Regions from separate parts of the Hyphobacterium sp. CCMP332 genome, predicted to be linked through region 1. Evidence: predicted binding sites of a transcription regulator. Region 1 holds the regulator's gene; each other region holds the start of a gene.

Region 1 (7,154 bases):
TTCCACCGCTTCCTGAATGCCAGTGGAATAGTCCGACATCGTCACAAAGCGTACGGATTGCGCGGCCTCGCTCTCTAGCCAGCTTTCCAGCGCGTCGAGGGTTGCGGTGCGCGGATGACCGATGGCGATGACCTGCCCGTCCCGATGGGCGGCCGCGACCAGTGAATCCAGTGCGGCGGCGACTGTGCCGGCATCGTGGTCAATGAAGATATCGCGGCGATAGGCGGTCAGGCCGAATTCATCGGCAATACGGCCAGCGCGGCTGCGGCCGGAGGTGAGGGAATCCAGAAAGATCAGATCGCGGCCGGCAAGCGGCGACAAGGCTGCGCGCATTGCGGCGGCATCCGCGGTGAAGGCGCTGCCCATATGGTTGTTCAACCCGATCGCCCCGGGCACCCGCGCCAAGGCCGCGTTTACACGGCGGGCCATTTCGGTCGGCGGCAGATAACGGGTCAGCGCCCCCGGCCCCGGGTCTTCCAGGCCAAAGGGTTCCATCGGCATGTGCAGGAAAACGGCATTCCCGTCCGCTGCGGCCACCAGGGCCAGTTCCGGTGTCGCCTCGGCATAAGGCAGAAACGACAAGGTCAGCGGTATATCCAGCGCCATGGCCCGGCGGGTCAGATGGGGATCAACCCCCGCATCGTCGATCACAAGCGCGACGACGGGCCGAAGGTCAGGATGAATGTCTGGAGCCGCCGCAATCGTTTCGGCAATCGCTGGTGCATTCGCTGCGACAGCGTCAATCGGCACATCAAGAGTGCCGGCATCCGCAATGGCCGTGCTGCGGCCGAATTCAAACGCCGTCGCCCCCGCCATGAAGGCCAGGGCGGCGATCAGACCCGACACCAATGGCGTCGATGGATGAATGGAGCGCGTGCGCATGCCATGATGCACACACCGCTTCGGTTAACGCCTCGTTTACCTGCTGTTACCGTATTGCAGCATTGCACCAAGCAGGCGCTCGCCTAGATTACCGTTCAGCCAACGGGACGCACCTTCATGCTGCTGATCATCGACAATTATGACAGCTTCACCTTCAACCTCGTCCACTATTTCGAGGAATTGGGGGCGGAGACGCGCGTCATCCGGAATGATGTGATGTCAGCTGCTGACGCGCTCGCTCTCAATCCGGCTGCAATATGCCTGTCGCCCGGCCCGGGACGTCCGGAAAATGCCGGAATATGCATGGATATTCTGCGCAGCGCGCCGGAGCATCTGCCGATACTGGGCGTCTGCCTCGGTCATCAATGCATGGGCGAGATATTTGGCGGGCAAACCGTTCAGGCCAAGGCGATCATGCATGGCAAAACCAGCGATATCACGCATGACGGAAGCGGCATTTTTGCAGGATTACCCAGCCCGTTCGGCGTGGCCCGTTATCACTCACTGGCCGTTGCGGATTTGCCCGGGAATAGCGAAATGATCATCAATGCCCGGACCGCCGATGGTGAAAACATGGCCATGCGGCATGAGACCCGCCCGCTTCACGGCGCACAATTTCATCCCGAATCCATTGCGTCGCAGCACGGGCACGCCGTGCTCGCCAATTTCATGACACTGGCGGGATTGCCGGTGAAGGAGATCGCCTGATGAGCGCGCTTCACAATTGCCTGCAATCGCTGTCTCGCGGTGAGCATCCTGCTGCGGACGACATTGCCGGGGCTTTCGACCTCCTGATGGAAGGGGAAGCCGGAGAAGCCGAGATTGGCGGCTTTCTGATCGGGCTGGCCGCCGTCGGCGAGACACCGGACGATCTCGCCATCGGTGCCAGAGCGCTGCGCAAGCGCATGAAGGGGATCACCGCCCCCGCCGGCGCCATCGATACCTGCGGGACAGGCGGCGATGCGAAGGGCACCTACAACATCTCCACGGCTGCCGCGATTGTCGCCGCGGGCGCCGGCGCAAAAGTGGCCAAGCACGGAAACCGTGCGGCATCTTCACAATCGGGCTCATCGGAAGTTCTGGCCGCACTGGGCATCAATCTGGAAGCCACGCCCGATCAGGTGGAGCGCTCGGTCAGGGAGGCCGGTGCCGGTTTCCTGTTTGCGCCCGCGCACCATTCCGCCGTGCGCCATGTCGGCGGCGCGCGCAAGGCGCTGCGGTCGCGGACGATTTTCAACCTGTTGGGGCCGATGGCGAACCCCGCCGGAGCCAAACGCCAATTGCTGGGCGTGTTTGATGCCCGCTGGCAGGAACCGGTCGCACAAGCCTTGCACACGCTGGGCTGTGAATTTGCCTGGGTGGTCCATGGATCGGATGGTCTGGATGAAATCACCACGACCGGCGAAACCCGTGTGGTCGAGCTTGATAACGGCCAGATCACCGAATTCACGCTGCAGCCGTCCGATGCCGGCCTGCCCCAGGCTGTGATCGAGGACCTGATCGGCGGGACACCGCAAGAAAACGCAGCCGCCTTGCGCGCCCTTCTGGACGGTCAGCCGTCAGCCTATCGCGGAATCGTCGTCATGAACGCGGCCGCAGCGCTCATCGTCGCCGGGCTCGCCAGCAATCTGAAAGACGGTGCGCAGATGGCCGTCGCCGCCATTGATGGCGGCGCTGCAAAAGCGACACTGGAAACGATGGCGCAGATTTCCCGAGGCGAAGCGTGAACGCGCTTCGCAAGATCGAAGCTTACAAGCGCGATGAAATTGCCGCCGAGAAAGCGGCTTTCAGCAACGCACGCCTGGACGAGATGATCGCAGCTTGCGGTCCGGCGCGCGATTTTGAAGGTGCATTGATCGCAAAGGCCAATACCACGGGCATCGCCCTGATTGCAGAGGTCAAGAAAGCCAGCCCGTCCAAGGGACTGATACGGGATGATTTTGATCCCGCATCTCTGGCCAAGGCCTATACCGAAGGCGGCGCGGCCTGCCTGTCCGTGCTGACCGATCAGCCAAGTTTTCAGGGACATCCGGATTATCTGGCGCAGGCGCGAGGCGCCGTGCCCCTGCCCGCGCTTCGCAAGGATTTCCTGCTGGATGTCTGGCAGGTCAAGCAGTCGCGCGCGCTGGGCGCGGATGCGATCCTGGTGATCATGGCGAGCGTCGATGACGCGCTGGCGCTTGATCTCGTCTCTGCCGCGCACGATCTGGGCATGGCAGCCCTGATTGAAACCCATGACGCGGTCGAGCTGGAACGGGCCCTCGCCCTGCCCTCGCCCCTGATTGGCGTGAATAACCGCGACCTCACCACATTCGAGACGTCTCTCTCGACCTTCGAAAAGCTCGCGGCCGATATTCCGGCGGATCGATTCGCCATAGCCGAGAGCGGTATCGCGACGGCGGCGGATGTGGCGCGGTTGAAGACTGCGGGCGCAAAAGGCCTGCTGGTGGGAGAAAGCCTGATGCGGCAGGCCGATGTGGCGCAAGCGACGCGTGAGCTTCTGGGCGGATTGGCGTTTACTTGACGTTTACCCGGAACACTCATAGAACATCCAGAGAAGTTTCTGATTTGTTCCTTATGGAGTGAGCCCATGCTGACGCGCAAACAACAACAGCTTTTGCTCTTCATCAACAAACGTTTGAGCGAAGATGGTGTCTCGCCGTCCTTTGAAGAAATGAAGGATGCGCTGGACCTGGCGTCAAAATCGGGGGTTCATCGCCTCATCACCGCTCTGGAGGAGCGCGGCTTCATCCGACGCCTCGCGCATCGCGCCCGGGCGCTGGAAGTGCTGAAAATGCCGGATACCGGCGCACCTGCCGTTTCGTCTGATGCGGAAAATGTTGTCCGGCCCAATTTCGGTGCCGAGCCGGACCATGGTGCCGGTATTGAAATCGCGGTGCTGGGCAAGATTGCCGCCGGCGTGCCGATCGAGGCCATTCAGCATGAACAATCGCGCATCATGTTGCCGCCGGACCTCGCGGGCGGGCGCGGCGAACATTACGCGCTAGAGATCGAGGGTGATTCCATGATCGATGCCGGCATTCTCGACGGCGATATCGTCATTATCGAGCGCTGCGATACCGCCATGAATGGCGAGATCGTGGTGGCGCTGGTCGATGAGGAAGAAGCCACGCTGAAACGTCTGCGCAAGAAAGGCGGTTCCGTGGCTCTGGAAGCAGCCAACCCTGCTTATGAAACCCGGATTTTCGGCCCGGATCGCGTACGCGTTCAGGGCAAGCTGGTGGGGCTTATCCGCCGCTATCACTAGTCGTCCAGACGCGGTCACCGCGGCGGGTTTCGACATCCGTTTCGCGATGAATTTCATCTCTTTGCAAGTAGAGTGCTCTTGCGCCGCGCGCTTCCAGTTCTCCCAGATCAATGAGGCGCGTCGCGCAAGCGGCCCGCTGTATCGGTGAGGCATAGGTCTTCAGAACGACCAGATCGGACAGGGCGCAGTCTTCCGTCAGGGTTTCATCGCTTTCCGCAACGGTGATAGTCATGCCTTGCGTTCGCCCGGAGCATCCGCGCGGATCACACGCCACACCATCCCGGCCGGGCCGCACACTTTCGCCCGCCTGTTCGAGAAACACCGATGTCGCAAAGCGGGCGCGGCGGCGGTCTGTGCTGGCCCAGGCCGGTCCGTCCTCGTTCTCAAACCGGGCCAATACGACGCCCTCCTCGCTGATGAAGACATCGGGAGGCCGACTGAATCCCCATCCTGCATACGCGGTCAGCATGACGAGCAATCCAATCCGCCGGGCAAGGCCGGACGCCGCCACCAGCAGGACAAAACCAAGGGCATAAACTGTCAGGACAACACCGGGGGCCGACGCCATGGGTGCCAGGGAGCCGGGCCAGGACGCCACCCATTCGGCAATGCGAACGACCCAGATCAGACCCCAACTCATTACCGCGAGTGCTGGCCCGTCCATGCCGAACGGGGCTAGCGCCAGAGCCAGAGCTCCGGCGGGCATGACCACCAGCGAAAATACCGGCATGGCTGCAAGATTGGCCGCAAGTCCATAAACGGCAATCCGGTTGAAATGGAAGGCTGCAAAAGCGGCCGTCGCACTGCCGGCCACCAAAGACGAGAAGGAGAGCGTCCCCCAGAACCCCAGAAAGCCGCCGATAGCACCTTTCTGGCGATCATGCGTATCCCGCCGCCGCCAGATATCGAACGCCGCCACAAGCGCCGAGGCTGCGGCAAAGGACATCTGAAAGCCCGGTGACAGAACGCTCTGCGGCTGCAGCGCAAGGATGATGGCGGCGGCCAATGCGATGGATTGCATCGAGATCGCGGCGCTTGAGCAATATTCCCAGAAGCACGACGGACACCATGACAAAGGCGCGCTGTGTCGACACCGATGCGCCCGAAAGGACAAGATAAAGTGTCGCGCCAATCAACGCGATGACCGCTGCGGGTATGCGCGGATCATAACGGCGGGCGAATGCGGGGATTGCAGCCCCGAAAGCCCTCACCACAAAAAATAATCCGCCCGCAAACAGGCTCATATGCAGACCGGATATGGCCAGGATATGCCCCAGCCCCGTCGCGCGAAGGGCCTCGGCCTGATCCGGTGGAATGCCGGACCGGTCGCCCGTCAGCAAGGCGGCGGCAATGCCCGCAGTCTCCGGATCGGCGCGCTCGCGAATGTGTTCGGCCATCCGCCAGCGCCAGCGGGCCAGTTGGCGCAAAGCCGCACCGCCCTCGACATTTTCAGCTTCCAGTGCCGCAATCGCATATCCAGTGCCGCCCAGACCGAAAAACCAGGCCGCAAAAGCCGGATCATAACCGCCGGGAACGGCAGGGCGCCGGGGTGGCGTCAGGACGATGCGGGCTGAAATACCGTCTCCGGGCCCCAATTCACCGCGTCGAGCATAAAAGCGCACCCGCGCCGGCGGGCGTTCCATTCCTTCAAGCGAACTGACCCGGACGATAATCCGCTCACGGCCATTGCTGTTCTGAACGGCCTCTATCCAGCCTTCTACCGTTAGCGCGCGGCGTGACTCTATGACGAAAACCGTTTCCTGACCCAGAGTATGATGCTGCGCCCGCGAAAAGCCGAAAGCCGCGAACGCCGCCAGCATCAAAACCGACCATAAAACAGGCTTTTCCGCCGCGTATTTCCAGGCCGTAAGCGCGGCCAGAATTGCGGCAATAACCAATGCTGAAATCAGAATTATTGGCGGTTCGCCTGGCAGTCCGAAATAGGCGAGCGCGCCTGCCCCCAGTGCCACTGGTGCCCAGATCGCCATGCGAACCGGGCGGGTCAGATCCCGCGACCCGAGCCACCACTCGCGAGAGCTGGCAAGCCGAACCCTTGCGGATTTCAGAAGTGAGGCTTCATTCAGGCGCAATCGACTGTTCCATCCCCCTGCCCGCCATGCTACCACGCGGTCATCTTTCCGCAGTGCAACATGGTTTCGCGAGTGCAAAACACGACACAACCCATCGTTACACGCTTTGCGCCTTCACCGACAGGCTTTCTCCATATCGGTGGTGCGCGCACAGCCCTTTTCAACTGGCTGCTGGCACGTGGCGCTGGCGGCAAATTCCTCTTGCGTATCGAAGATACCGACCGCGTGCGCTCTACAGAAGAGGCGACGCGCGCCATCCTAGAAGGTCTGACCTGGCTGGGTCTGGACTGGGACGGCGAACCGGTTTCGCAAAATGCCAATGGCCCGCGCCACGCGGCTGTTGTCGACGACCTTCTGGCGAAGGGCCGCGCTTTTCGCTGCTACATGTCCGAGGAAGACGCCGCGGCGGCGCGCCAGATTGCCTTTTCCGAAGGCCGCGCGCTTCGGAGCACCTGGCGCGACCGGCCAGCATCGGATGCGCCAGACGGTGTGCCGTTTGTGGTGCGTTTTCGCGCCGGAGATGACGACGTCATCGTCAAGGATGCCGTTCAGGGCGATGTGCGCTGGAATGGCAAGGAATTCGATGATCTGGTGCTTTTGCGCAGCGATGGCACACCAACCTATAATCTTGCAGTCGTGGTTGATGATCACGATATGGGCGTCACTCATATTGTGCGCGGCGATGATCATCTCGTGAATGCCGGCCGTCAGGCGCAAATCTATGATGCTCTGGACTGGGATCGGCCGGTCTTCGCGCATGTACCGCTGATCCATGGCCCGGATGGCAAGAAACTGTCAAAACGGCATGGTGCCCTTGGTGTCGAAGCGTATCGGGATATGGGCTATTTGCCCGAAGGCCTGCGCAATTATCTGCTTCGCCTCGGCTGGGCGCATGGCGATCAGGAATATTTCAC
Region 2 (7,154 bases), 450 kb from region 1:
TAATGGTGACATCCTCGCCCAGCGGAAGATGTTCACCAGAGCCTTGCCGCGTGTGTTTGGCGCGCCGATCGGCAGGCGCCACGTCTTTGATTTATAAACCATTCCATCGGAGGAGAAGAATAGCAGCGGAGCATGCGTGCTCGCGACAAACAGGGTCGCGACGAAATCCTCGTCCTTCATGGACATTCCGGAGCGCCCTTTGCCACCACGGCGTTGCGCCCGGTAGTCCGACAACGGCGTCCGTTTGACGTAGCCGGCATGCGTGACCGTCACGACCATATCCTCGCGCGCGATCAGATCTTCGTCTTCGACTTCCAGCTCGACGTCCAGAATGGCGGTCCGTCGCGGAACCGCGAACTGGTCCCGGGCTTCCAGCAACTCACTCTTGATGATCTCCTGCACGCGCGAGCGTGAGCTGAGGATGTCAAGAAGATCCTTGATCTTCTCGGCCAGCCCTTGGCTTCATCGCCCAATTCCTCGGCCCAGAGCCGTCAGGCGGGCCAGACGCAGATCCATGATGGCCTGGGCCTGCTCCAGCGTCAGACGAAGCGTCTGACCGTCAGAAAGAACGGACCTTGGGTCGGCCACCAGCGCCACAAGTGACGCCACTTCCTGGGCCGGCCGGTCGCGATCCATCAGCTGTTCGCGAGCCGTCGCCGGGTTCGGGGCCTTGCGGATCGTGGCAATGACTTCGTCGATATTGGCAACGGCAAGCGCAAGACCGACAATAACATGAGCGCGATCCCGCGCCTTCTTCAGATCATGCCGGGCCCGGCGCGCCACGACCTCCTCGCGGGATCGCAGGAAGGTCTCCAGATAGCCCCGCATCCCCATAAGAACAGGACGGCCGCCGACCAGCGACAACATGTTCACGCCAAAATTCTGCTGCATCGGTGACCAGCGGTAGAGCTGGTTCAGGATGACTTCCGCATTGGCGTCCTTTTTCAGCTCGATATAGACGCGCATGCCGGTGCGGTTGGATTCATCACGCAAATCGGAAATGCCTTCGATACGCTTGTCGCGCACCAGCTCGGCAATTTTCTCGATCATGTTGGCCTTGTTCACCTGATAGGAATGGCCGTGACGATGATCGCCTGGCGATCCTTACGCACGTCTTCAATATTCGTGCTGGCCCGCATGATCACTGATCCGCGCCCCGTCGACAGACCCGCGCGCGCGCCTGTCCGGCCCACAATTTGAGCACCGGTCGGAAAATCCGGTCCCGGCACAATGTCCAGAAGCTCGGCGTCCGTGACCTCCGGATTTTCCAGCAGGGTCACGGTGGCATCAATGATTTCGCCCAGATTGTGCGGCGGAATATTGGTCGCCATGCCGACCGCGATACCGCCGCCGCCATTGACCAGCAAATTCGGATAGCGCGAGGGAGCACGACCGGCTCGCTTTCCGAACCGTCATAGTTTTCGGCAAAATCCACGGTGGACTTGTCGATATCCGCCAGCAGCGCTTCGGCCGGCTTGTCCATGCGCACTTCGGTGTAACGCATGGCGGCCGGTGGGTCGCCATCGACCGAGCCGAAATTGCCCTGACCGTCGAGCAGCGGCAGGCCCATCGAGAAGTCCTGCGCCATCCGCGCCAGCGCATCATAGACCGCCTGATCACCATGAGGGTGATACTTACCGATCACGTCACCGACGACACGCGCCGATTTCCGGTATTGCTTGTCGTGCGTATAGCCCTGTTCGTGCATCGACCAGAGAATGCGCCGGTGGACAGGTTTCAACCCGTCGCGCGCATCGGGAATCGCCCGGCTGACGATCACGCTCATCGCGTAATCGAGATAGGAAGATTTCATCTCCTCTTCGATGGAGATGGAGGTCACACCGCTCTCGAAAGGCGGAGTTTCGTCCGAGACGGGCGGTTCGTTTTCGTCGTTCAAAGCGACTTCTCCGGTCTTTCAGACACAACCGCCCGGATGGGCAATCATGGATAGGCACCGGCTCAGGAATCACCGGCAATAGATGTCGGTCAGCCTATCGTCTGCAGGGGTAATTATCAAACATCGAAGGCCGCCCGGACACAGGCAGGGAAATTCAAAATATCACCCTCAACTTGACGCCGGCTGCGCCGGCGCGTCCGCGTGGCTTCGGGTCAGGAACCGGTGAGCGGCACGAATGGACAACAACCACCAGGCAAGCGATCAGCGCGAAAGCCGGGCCGTCTATTCGTCTTCGTTAGCCAGCTGCCGTGTTCCGAGAGTGACGGCCAGCAATGCGCGATTGCGCTCGATGTTCTGCTCGACCTGCCGCTGCGCTTGGCCAGACAATTCGCGGCTTCAGCCATTCGTTCTCGGGCATTGGCGCTTCATTCGACGCTGCGATGAAAACGCTGTCCGATGCAGAGCAGACCCACCACGGAGAATACTCTCCGGAAAAGGTCTCGCCATCCTCCTGCAAGCGGTCCAGCGCGGCTTGCATCCTACTAACGTTTTCGAAAGCGGCACCGTCATCCGAGATATTCATATAGGCGGCAACATCGCCACCCGCCATGTCCGAAATGATCGCCACCGCATTGGTGGCCGACGAATCCAGACAGCGCATCGCATCATAGAGTGTCCGTGCGCGAGCGAGGAAAAACATAGACCGCCTGATCCGGATCGAAAGATGCATAGCGCCGGGCGGCCTCGAACAGATAGGCCGACGGAATGCTGTCCCGCGCCTCATAGAGCTGCTCTGCGATCTCCCGGTCGCGGGTCCGGGCTTCACCGCGTAAAACGCCCATTTCGCCGAGCACTTCGCCCCAGGCCCCATCGCCGACCACAAAATGCGTCGTGCTGCCGTCGGCCAGTTCGACCTGGGTCAGGTGGGGTTACGCGCGCCGCCGATCCCCAGCTGAGCGGAGGCCAGACCGGCAAAGGCTGCGGCGGCCATAAGGCCGCCTATAAACTGGAACACTTGATCAAAACGGTATCTCGTCATCCATGTCATCGTTCCGGAAACTGTCGCGGTTATCGGACACCTGCCCGCCGCCACCGGATTGATTGCTGGCGCGATCATAACCGCCACCGCCGGCATTGTCGCCCCGGCTGTCCAGCATTTGCAACTCGCCGCGGAACCGCTGCAACACAACCTCGGTTGTATATTTGTCATTTCCATCGCGATCCTGCCATTTACGCGTCTGAAGCTGGCCCTCGATATAGACCTTGGAGCCCTTCTTCAGATAATTCTCCGCAACCTTGGACAGGTTCTCATTGAAAATCACCACGTTATGCCATTCGGTTTTTCCTTGCGCTCGCCGGAATTTTTGTCCCGCCAGCTCTCCGACGTCGCGATCCGAAGATTGCAAACCGGGTCTCCGGAATTCAATCGGCGTATTTCCGGATCTGCTCCGAGATTGCCCACAAGTATGACCTTATTGACGCTGCCCGCCATATCCCCATCTTCCTCTGTCTGCTCAAGTCCATCCCAACGGTGGACCGGAGATAAATGTTCACATAATGTTCCCGCAGTCAAATGCGTGATTCCCCGCAGTTGAACGCACCACGAGGCCGAAGTCCATGTCCGATCCCATGAAGTATATCCGCGTTCAGGGCGCGCGCGAACACAATCTCAAGGATGTTTCGCTTGAGATTCCGCGCGACCAGCTGATTGTCTTCACTGGACTTTCCGGGTCTGGCAAATCCTCCCTCGCCTTCGATACCATCTATGCCGAAGGCCAGCGCAGATATGTGGAAAGCCTGTCTGCCTATGCGCGGCAATTCCTCGAATTGATGTCCAAGCCGGATGTGGATTCGATCGAGGGCCTGTCACCGGCCATTTCCATCGAGCAGAAGACAACGTCGAAAAACCCGCGCTCGACGGTCGCCACCGTCACCGAAATATACGACTATATGCGGCTCTTGTGGGCGCGGGTGGGCGTGCCCTACTCGCCCGCCACCGGCCTGCCGATTGAAAGTCAGACCGTCAGCCAGATGGTGGACCGGCTGATGTCGCTCGACGAGGGCACGAGACTCTATCTGCTGGCGCCTGCCGTCCGGGGCCGCAAGGGTGAGTACCGCAAGGAATTTGCGAACTGGCTGAAGGCGGGTTTCCAGCGCGTCAAGGTCAATGGCGAATTCCATTCGCTGGAAGAACCCCCGGTGCTGGACAAGAAATTCAAGCATGACATCGATGTGGTCGTGGACCGCGTCATCATCCGGGAGGGTTCGGAGCAGCGCTTTGCAGAATCGCTTGAAGCCGCTCTGAAGATCGCCGATGGCATTGCCATTGCGGAATTTGCCGACAAGGCCGAGGGCGAAGACGAACCGCGCCGCATCATTTTTTCCGAGAAATTCGCCTGTCCGGAATCCGGCTTTACCATCGAGGAAATCGAACCGCGTCTGTTTTCGTTCAACAATCCGTTCGGGGCCTGTCCGGCCTGCGACGGGCTGGGCCAGTCGCTGAAATTTGACGAGCATCTGGTCGTGCCGGATCGCGGCAAGAGCCTGATGGATGGGGCGATTGCGCCCTGGAGCCGGACCACGTCCCGGCTTTACCAGCAAACCCTCACCGCGCTGGCCGAGCATTTTGGCGCCTCCATGGTGGAGCCATGGCGCGACCTGCTGGAGGATTTCAAGCAGGTCGTACTCTACGGCACGAAGGAGAAGATCAAATTCACGTATGAGGATGGCTTGCGGACGTTCGAAACGACCAAGTCGTTTGAAGGCGTCGTCCCCAATCTGGAACGCCGCTGGCGCGAGACGGACTCCAACTGGGTCCGCGATGACCTGGCCCGCTTCCAGTCGGCTCAACCCTGTGAAACCTGCGGCGGCAAGCGCCTGAAGCCCGAAGCCCTCGCCGTCAAGATCGGCAAGCTCGACATTTCCGAAGCCAGCCACAAATCCATTCGCCTTGCGGCCGACTGGTTTGACTCCGTGGCCGAAAATTTCACGCCACGTGAAAGGGCGATTGCCGAACGCATCCTGAAGGAAATCCGCGAACGCTTGCGGTTTCTCGTCGATGTCGGCCTTGACTATCTCACCCTCGACCGGGCGTCCGGCACGCTGTCCGGCGGTGAAAGTCAGCGTATCCGCCTCGCCTCGCAAATCGGCTCAGGCCTGACTGGCGTGCTCTATGTTCTGGATGAACCGTCCATCGGCCTGCACCAGCGTGACAATTCCCGGCTTCTGGAATCGCTGCGCGGCCTGCGCGATCTCGGCAATACGGTGATTGTCGTCGAACATGACGAGGAAGCCATTCTGACCGCCGATCACGTGGTCGATCTCGGACCGTTCGCCGGCGTTCATGGCGGCGAAATCATTGCCTCGGGCAAGCCTGAAGAGATCAAGGCCAACCCCAAAAGCCTCACCGGACAATACTTGTCCGGGGTGAAGGAAATCGCCATCCCCGACACGCGCCGCAAGCCCAGGAAGGGCCGCAAGATCGTGGTTGAAGGCGCGACCGGCAATAATCTGAAAAACGTCACCGCCGAATTTCCGCTGGGGATATTCGTCTGCGTGACCGGCGTATCCGGCGGCGGCAAGTCCACCCTGACCATCGAGACACTCTACAAGGCCGCAGCCCGCAAGCTGAACAAGGCCCAGAATGTTCCGGCCCCGTATGAACGGATCAAGGGGCTCGAATTTCTCGACAAGATCATTGATATCGACCAGTCGCCGATTGGCCGCACGCCGCGCTCCAATCCGGCCACTTATACCGGGGCTTTCACCCCGATCCGCGAATGGTTTGCCGGCCTGCCGGAATCCAAGGCGCGGGGTTACAAACCCGGACGCTTTTCCTTCAATGTGAAGGGTGGCCGCTGTGAAGCCTGTCAGGGCGACGGGGTCGTGAAGATCGAGATGCACTTCCTGCCGGACGTCTTCGTGCCTTGCGATGTCTGCCACGGCGCACGTTTCAACCGCGAAACGCTGGAAGTCACCTTCAAGGGCAAGTCCATTGCCGATGTGCTGGATATGACGGTTGAGGAAGGCGCAGACTTCTTCAAGGCCGTGCCCGCCGTGCGCGACAAGATGGAGACACTCAAGCGCGTGGGGCTTGGCTATATCAAGATCGGCCAGCCCGCCACCCAGCTGTCCGGCGGCGAGGCGCAGCGTGTGAAATTGTCGAAGGAGCTGTCAAAACGCGCCACCGGCAAGACGCTCTACATCCTCGACGAGCCCACCACGGGTCTTCATTTCGAGGACGTCAACAAACTCCTCGAAGTCCTTCACGAACTGGTGGAGACCGGAAACTCGGTTCTGGTCATCGAGCACAATCTCGACGTCATCAAGACCGCCGACTGGCTGATTGATCTGGGGCCGGAAGGCGGCGATGGCGGCGGCGAAATCGTTGCCGCCGGCACGCCGGAACAGGTCGCCAGCGTCGAGGCCAGCTGGACCGGGCGGTATCTCAAACCGATGCTGGAACGCGATATCGCACGCAAGAAAGACCGCAAGAAGAGCGCCTGATCAGGAGAATGTATCTGATACGGGCCGGTTGCTCTCGTCAATCTGCAGCGCGGCATAGCTGGCGATGCCGCGCATCATGATGGCGGGCAAATGATAGATGACCTGAACAATAACGTAGAAGACAAACAGAAGTGGCCAGCCCGCCGTCTGACCGGATGTCGTCTGGCCCGCCTGATCAAACGGCATGACCCCGATCAGCCCGGCATAAAGTGCGGCAGCCATCAGCGATGCGATCACGGCAACAACAAAACTGCCCAGCAATGGCCAGAAGATCTGCCGCGCACCGCGAATACCGGCACCGATCGATATCCGGCCTTTCAACAGCCCCAGCGCCAGGACCGGCGAGAACAGCACCATAAACGCGCCGGCCATCACAAATGTGACCAGCACGACAAGGCTGCCGGCCAGCATTTCGCCGGCCGCGCCGGATGTCGCAAACAGCACCGTGATGACCACTGCGGCAATCGCAACAATCAGCATGGCACCAAACAGGATCAGGCCGAGCAGTATGCCGGTAAGGGTAAAGACGCCCTCATCCCGGCCGATCCGGAATGGAAAAAAACCGTCATCCTGTCCGCGCACGAATAGCCGCAACCAGGCGCATTCGAACAGAATGCCCAGCACCAGCGCAACGCCCATAAAAGGCAGGAGTCTGGACAAATACGCGCCGGTCACCCGGAGTTGTTCATCCTCCGATCCGATGGTGCCGCCTGCCCCGCTCGCCATTTCAAGATAGGCCGCCATCTCGTCG
Region 3 (7,154 bases), 1.3 Mb from region 1:
TCGACGCCGCCGACATAGGTTTCCTCGGCCACCAGCGCACCGCCATTCAGCTGCGCGTTTTCGGCAAGGGCATTGCGGACGGCGCTACCATAGGCTCCGCCCGGTCCGATAAAGGCAAAACGGTCAACGCCGAGAAGCGCCACATATTCGGTAATGCGCGCAACTTCCTGATCGGGCGGGAGGCTGAGGAGGTAGACGCCGTTTCCGGCAATGCTGGTATCGGTCGAGAAAGCGAGGACCGGGACATCATAGCGCTGCGCGACCTGTCCGGCTGCGACGGCGGCCGCTCCGAAAAGCGGGCCGAGAATAATATCAGCACCATCATCAATCGCCGCCTGTGCAGCCTGACGCGCGCCCTCCGCGGTTCCGCCCGTATCCTTCGGCATCAGGACCAGCGTATCCGCGCCATGCTCGAACAGGGCCAGCTCGGCCGCGCGCAGCAGATTGGACGCCTCACCGCGGGCGGCGGCATTGTGGTGACTGAACGGCAGCAGTAGCGCCGCCCGGGTCAGGTCGCGGCCTTCAAGGTGGCGCGGGACAATACCGTCCTGCCGCACAATTTCCGGCTCGACCACTTCGGGTGTTGTCACCTCCGGCTCGATCACTTCCGGTGGCGGAGGCGGCGGAGGAGGTGGTGGCGGGGGTGTACTGGCACATGCGGCCAATGTGGCCATTGTCAGCGTAACAACAATCGGTCTTGGTAGTTTGCGCAAGCCGCGCAAAGATGCTGCGAGAATCATGACAGAGCCGCCTTCACATATTCCCGGCAAAACTAGCCGCCGCGCTCCCGCACCGCAACCGCCCGAGCCGGGTCTGAACATTGTTTCCACGCCGATCGGCAATTTGCGCGACATTACACTTCGCGCTCTGGATGCCCTGGCAGGAGCTGACCGGATACTGGCCGAAGATACGCGTGTGGCCCGAAAGCTGATGGACGCCTATGGCATTAGCGGAAAAGTCTTACCTTATCATGACCATAACGGGGCCAAAGTGCGCCCGGAGATTCTCGAAGCGCTGGAAGCCGGTGAGCGCGTTGTCCTGATCTCGGATGCGGGAACACCGCTGATTTCCGATCCGGGGTATAAACTGGTCCGCGAGGCGGTTGAGGCGGGCCATCCGGTCAGGGCCTTGCCGGGCGCCTCCGCGCTTCTGACCGGCCTTGCGGCGGCCGGCTTGCCCAGTGACGCCTTCTTTTTCGCCGGCTTTCTGCCGCCGCGATCCGGGACGCGGCAGAATCGCCTGAAAGAGCTGGCCGCCATCCCGGGAACGCTGGTTTTTTATGAATCCGGTCCGCGGCTGGCGGCGAGTCTGGCAGATATTTCAAGCGTTCTGGGCGAGCGAGAGGCCGTAGTAGCGCGCGAGCTGACGAAGAAATTCGAGGAATTTCGCCGCGGGTCTGTTGCGGACCTTGCCGCTTTCTATGCCGAAAACGGTCCTCCGCGCGGCGAAATCACGCTGCTGATCGGTCCGGGTGATGGCGGCGGTCGCGTCTCAATAGATATTGATGCGGAATTGCGGGCGCTAATTCCCGGTCTCGGGGTCAAGGGGGCAGCGGCAAAAATTGCGGACGCAACAGGTCTCAACAAGCGGGACCTTTACGCGCGGGCCCTGTTGCTCAAGGACGCCAAAGGGTGACGGAATCGCGCCGCCAGGCCGAGGCGCGCGGTCGCCGTGCCGAGCGGTGGGCGGCTCTCTGGCTTGTTCTGAAAGGCTATCGCATTGTCTCCCTGCGGGAGAAAACCTCATCGGGTGAGCTGGACATTGTCGCCCGCAAGGGCCGAATTCTGGCAATCGTCGAAGTCAAGGGACGCAATTCGCTGGCGGATGGCATCAACGCTCTGACCTGGCATCAGCAACAGCGCATTATCCGCGGCACGTCGAGTTTTATCGGCCGCAGCCGGCAATATGCCGGGCTGGACATCCGCTATGATCTGATCGTGATCCGGCCGTGGCGTCTGCCCTTTCATTCCCGTCAGGCGTTCTGGCCGGAAGGGCGTGGCTCACAAAACTTTAACTGAACAGAATCATTTGCGCAGATAGACTTCCAGCCGGGCTGTCATTTCTGGAGTGTTGCCGCATGAAATTCCGCCTTATTCCCCTGATTTTCGCACTGACCCTTTCGGCCTGTGCGGCGATCCAGCCTGAGAGGTCGATCGGCCGCGGCATTGATGACACGAATGCATCACTTTCGATCAAGGCCGCCATGACCCGCGCCGAGGGCTATGCGCTTGATGGTGTGGATGTGGAGGTCACGGACGGGATCGCGCTTCTCACCGGCACCGCGCCCCGCGAAGAAGACCGGCGTCAGGCCGAATGTCTTGCCTGGTCGGCTCTGGCTGTACGGGCCGTCGAGAATGAAGTGACGGTCGCGAGCGCCTCGACGCTGCGTGATGGGGCGCGTGACAGCTGGATCACCCAGCAAGTGCGCAGCCGCCTTTTGCGGGACCGTTCGGTACGCAGCGTGAATTACAATGTGGAAGCTGAAAATGGCCGCGTCTTTCTTCTGGGTGTGGCGCGCACGCGCGGCGAACTGGAGCGGGCCGCGCAACATGCCTCGCTCGTGGATGGTGTGACGGAAGTGGTCACCTTCGTCCGGGTTGTGGGCGAGGAAGCGACGCCGGTCGCCCGAGGCGCGCGTCAGGCTGCCGCTTGCAGCGGAGAAGCGATTCCGGCAAATGAGTCCCTGCCGTCGCTGGAGCCACCGCAGGATGTGCGGTCAACGACCTTTACGCCCATTGACTAGACAGGACACAGAATGAGCCTTCGCATTGCGGTTCAGATGGACCCGGTTTCCGGCGTCGACATCAATGGCGACACCAGTTTTGCACTGATGGAAGCGGCTCAGGAGCGGGGCCACAAACTGTGGACCTATCAGCCGCAACACCTGTCCTGGGAGGCCGGGAAAGTCACGGCGCGCGCCCGCCCGGCAACGGTTCAGCGCGTTACCGGCCAGCCGGCGATCGAGGGAGATCGCGAGACGCTGGATCTGGCCGAGGATGTGGATGTTGTCCTGATGCGGCAGGATCCGCCGTTCGATATGTCCTACATCACGGCCTGCCATATTCTGGAATATCTGAAAGGCAGAACGCTGGTTCTGAATGATCCGGAATGGGTCCGGTCCAGCCCGGAAAAAATCATTCCGCTGGATTTCCCCGACCTCATCCCACCGACGCTGATTTCGCGCGACCTGTCGGCGATCAGGGACTTCCGGACGACGCACAAGGACATCATCCTCAAGCCGCTTTACGGCAATGGCGGGGCTGGCGTGTTCCGGGTGAAGCCCGATGACAGCAATTTCTCGTCCATTGTCGAAATGTTTTTCGGCATCAATCGCGAGCCGATCATTGCGCAGGCGTTCTTGCCGAATGTGTCGGCGGGAGACCGGCGCGTCATCCTGATCGATGGCGAGGCTGTCGGGGTCATCAACCGCGTCCCGCAGCCCGGCGAAACGCGATCGAACATGCATGTCGGCGGCAAGGCTGAAGCCGCTGAACTGAACGCAGCTGACCGGTATATCTGCAAGGTGATCGGACCCGTGCTCAAGGCGCGTGGTCTGGTTCTGGTCGGCATTGACGTCATTGGCGACCGCCTGACCGAGATCAATGTCACGTCGCCAACCGGTGTGCAGGAGTTGAAGCGCTTTTCCGGTGTGGATGCGGCGGCGCTCTTCTGGGAGGCCGTTGACCGCCGGCTGAAGGCCTGATCATCCCGCAACCTTGACTCGCAGCTGTCTTTCGTTCTTATTATGTTCCTGTTTTGATCGACCATGTTCCGCAGGCTGTGGAAAAGTGTCGATATCATAAAGGCTTGCTCTCGCGGGCGGGCCGTACAGGGGACAGATAATGGCGGCCAAAACCACGACGATCGCGTTTGAAGGCGCGGAAGCGAAGCGCGTTGATGTTCAGGCCCAGTTCGCGGGCGGGCAACCTGTCTTTGCGGTTGTCGGTCTTGCCGACAAGGCGGTGGCCGAAAGCCGCGAACGGGTCCGTGCTGCCTTTGCCGCGATCGGGCTGTCCCTGCCGCCCGGCCGGGTGATCGTCAATCTGGCACCGGCAGACCGCCCCAAGGAGGGCGCGCACTTCGATCTGCCGATTGCGCTTTGCCTGATGGCGGCCATGGATGTCATTCCCCCGGATGCCGCCGCCGACCATCTGGCCATGGGCGAGTTGGGGCTGGACGGCTCGATCAATATGACGCCGGGGGCCCTGCCCGCCGCGATGGCCGCCAGCCGGTTCGATCTCGGTTTCATCTGTCCGGAATCCTGTGGTCCCGAAGCGGCCTGGGCCGGGGGTGAGCTCTCCATTCTGGCGCCCGCGTCCCTCATTCAGCTGGTCAATCATTTCAAGGGCCGTCAAATGCTCTCGCGTCCGGTACCGGGCGATCTCATCGACGCCCGGCCGGATATTGATCTCAAGGATGTCAAGGGGCAGGAGAGCGCCAAGCGGGCGCTGGAAATCGCGGCGGCAGGCGGCCACAATCTCCTGATGGTGGGCCCTCCGGGATCCGGCAAATCCATGATGGCGGCACGTCTTCCCGGCCTGTTGCCGCCCCTGTCGGCCCCTGAATTGCTGGATGTGTCGATGATCCAGTCTGTCGCCGGCCTTCTGGAACGCGGACGTTTGACCCGCTCGCGGCCTTTTCGCGCACCGCATCATTCCGCCTCCATGGCGGCCATGGTCGGCGGCGGCCAGAAGGCCAAGCCGGGAGAGGCGTCGCTGGCCCATCATGGCGTCCTCTTTCTTGACGAGCTTCCGGAGTTTCACCCGCAAGTTCTCGACAGTTTGCGCCAACCGCTGGAGACCGGTGAAATCGTTGTCGCGCGGGCCAATGCGCACATTACCTATCCGGCCCATTTCCAGCTGATTGCGGCGATGAATCCCTGCCGCTGTGGCTGGGCCGGTGCCAATGGCGAGGCCTGCAAGCGCGGGCCGAGATGCGCGGCCGATTATCAGGCGCGGGTGTCCGGCCCGATGATGGACCGGATCGATCTTCATGTTGAAGCGCCACCCGTGACACCGGCAGATCTGGCCTTGCCGCCCCCGACTGAGGGGACCGAAGAGGCCGCAGCCCGGGTGGCGCGGGCACGGGAGGCCCAGACCGAACGCGGCCGCCTTAATGCCCGATTGAATGCGGAGCTTCTGGATCATGTTGCAGAACCGGATCGCGGCGGTCAGCAATTGATCAATCAGGCGGCTGAAGTCATGGGCCTCACGGCGCGGGGCTATCATCGCGTCCTTCGATCGGCCCGGACCATTGCCGACCTTGATGGTTCGGATGGCGTGCGCCGGGTTCATATTGCCGAAGCGCTCTCGCTCCGGCGAGCCGCTCCCGGTGCCGGGGCGCTGTCGGCGAACCGCAACCGGGTTTCCGCCGGCTAGCACAGAAGCGGTTCTTTAACCGGTTCAGGGTTAGGCTCGTTTACCATGACTACGAACCCGATTAGCCCGGCCACAGATGCCGCGGAAGCCGCCCTGATTGCGCTGGATGCAACGGGGGAAATGGCCCTTTTGCGCGCGGCCGATGGCCGTGTGCGTTTCGTCAACCACGCCTTCCTGTCGGCATTTGGAGGGAAACGGTCTGACTGGACCGGGCGATGGTTTGCGGTGGCACCGGCGGGGCCGACAGGCCGCGGGTCGCGTCGGTTCGAGGCACTGATGCGCACCCGGTCGGGAAATCGCTGGGTCGAATGGGACGAACGCCCGGTTGAAAGCGGTGGTTCGATCTCGATCGGCCGGGACGTCACCGATCAACGCGATGCCGACGCCGAGCGTCAGGAAGCCGAAGATGCCCGCACCCGCTTTTTTGCATCGGTGACCCATGAATTGCGAACGCCGCTTGCAGGCGTCAAAGGCGTGGCAGACCTCCTGGCGCTGACGGCGCTGGAACCGGATCAGCGCGAATATGTCCGAGCCGTGGCCGACAGCGCCATGCACGGGCTGGGGCTGATCGATGAAATTCTGGACCTGTCACGGTTGGAGGCGGGGCATCTCGACCTTCGGCCCGCGCCTGTTCGCCCGGCAGACCTTGTCCGGCATGCGGTCGAATTGCTCGCCCCACGCGCGGCCGAGAAAGGCCTCGCGCTGGCCTGTGTCGTCCGCGAATCAGCTCCCGAAGAGGTGCTGGCCGATACGGCCCGTTTGCGGCAAATCCTGTTCAATCTTCTGGGCAATGCCGTCAAGTTTACCTCCGAAGGCGGGGCCTGGGTCGAGCTGTCCGGGGATCATGACAGTGAGGATCGTGCCCGGTTGATCATCACCGTGCGCGACACCGGTCCGGGAATTGATCCGGCGGACCAGGCGAAGATCTTTGATCATTTCGAACGCGGCACGGGCTCGGCCCAACTGAAGGAAAGCGGCGCCGGGCTCGGCCTGGCCATGGTGAAAAAGCTGGTCGAGGCCATGAATGGCGAGATCGGGCTCGAAAGCGCGCCGGGCGAAGGCGCGTCCTTTTGGGCCGCGCTGCCCGTGCCGATCCGCAAGGGCGTGCGCACGGATCGTCCGCTGGCGGGCGAAAGCGTGATGATCGCCTCGCCATCGCGCGTGACCCGCAATGCCCTGTCGGCTCAAATACTGGCGCTGGGGGGTGAGGCCCGGACGCTGTCCAATCCTGACCGGATATCCTCGGCCCGCGGACTGACGCTCTTGCTGGACTCGAAATGGTCCGACCGCGCGCAGGAAAGCGGCGCAAGGCGGACGCTGATTCTCACCGATGCCGCATCAAAAGACACGATACGGGACAATCCACCCCAAGGCGCGGATGGCTGGCTCGTCACACCAGTGCGCCGTCAGAGCCTCGAACGATTTGTCGGCGGCGACATGCCCGGCCAGGCGGGGGATAATAACCGACTGGAAGGCGAAGGCTGGCCGCTGGCGGGTCTGCGTGTTCTGATCGCCGAGGATGACCCGGTGAATGGTCTGATCGCTGAACGGGTGCTGACCCGCCTCGGCGCTCACCCGGAGCGCGCCATGAACGGGCGGGAGGCGCTGGAGCGTCTCAAGGCCGGCGGGCTGGATGTTGCCCTCATCGATCTGCGCATGCCGGAAATGGATGGGCCGGGTGTTGCCAGATCGGCGCGAGAAGCCGGGATCAATATTCCGCTTATAGCCCTGACGGCCAATACATCGGAAGCCGACCGCCGCGCCTGTCTGGAGGCC

Evidence for each region. Region 1 encodes LexA, which represses DNA repair genes until DNA is damaged. Its sites were predicted from a motif close to ATGTTCCNCTTGTGTTCC; they were not measured.
Region 2: uvrA (excinuclease ABC subunit UvrA) is a predicted target of LexA. The motif match lies at 3,444-3,461, and genes of this name have one in related genera.
Region 3: HXX25_RS11340 (YifB family Mg chelatase-like AAA ATPase) is a predicted target of LexA. The motif match lies at 3,746-3,763, and genes of this name have one in related genera.

Annotation. Positions count from the first base shown of each region.
Region 1 is NZ_CP058669.1:894,670-901,823, reverse strand. It holds gene HXX25_RS04570 (divergent polysaccharide deacetylase family protein) at 1-882, opposite strand, end outside; gene HXX25_RS04565 (aminodeoxychorismate/anthranilate synthase component II) at 1,000-1,590, shown strand; gene trpD (anthranilate phosphoribosyltransferase) at 1,590-2,609, shown strand; gene trpC (indole-3-glycerol phosphate synthase TrpC) at 2,606-3,406, shown strand; gene lexA (transcriptional repressor LexA) at 3,473-4,150, shown strand; partial or broken gene HXX25_RS13480 (ComEC/Rec2 family competence protein) at 4,131-6,138, opposite strand; gene gltX (glutamate--tRNA ligase) at 6,301-7,154, shown strand, end outside.
Region 2 is NZ_CP058669.1:1,343,563-1,350,716, forward strand. It holds partial or broken gene gyrA (DNA gyrase subunit A) at 1-1,897, opposite strand, end outside; gene HXX25_RS06870 (hypothetical protein) at 2,193-2,597, opposite strand; gene HXX25_RS06875 (hypothetical protein) at 2,563-2,778, opposite strand; partial or broken gene ssb (single-stranded DNA-binding protein) at 2,917-3,389, opposite strand; gene uvrA (excinuclease ABC subunit UvrA) at 3,515-6,403, shown strand; gene HXX25_RS06890 (hypothetical protein) at 6,404-7,154, opposite strand, start outside.
Region 3 is NZ_CP058669.1:2,255,876-2,263,029, reverse strand. It holds gene HXX25_RS11365 (penicillin-binding protein activator) at 1-740, opposite strand, end outside; gene rsmI (16S rRNA (cytidine(1402)-2'-O)-methyltransferase) at 739-1,635, shown strand; gene HXX25_RS11355 (YraN family protein) at 1,632-2,018, shown strand; gene HXX25_RS11350 (BON domain-containing protein) at 2,078-2,743, shown strand; gene gshB (glutathione synthase) at 2,756-3,703, shown strand; gene HXX25_RS11340 (YifB family Mg chelatase-like AAA ATPase) at 3,843-5,378, shown strand; gene HXX25_RS11335 (hybrid sensor histidine kinase/response regulator) at 5,424-7,154, shown strand, end outside.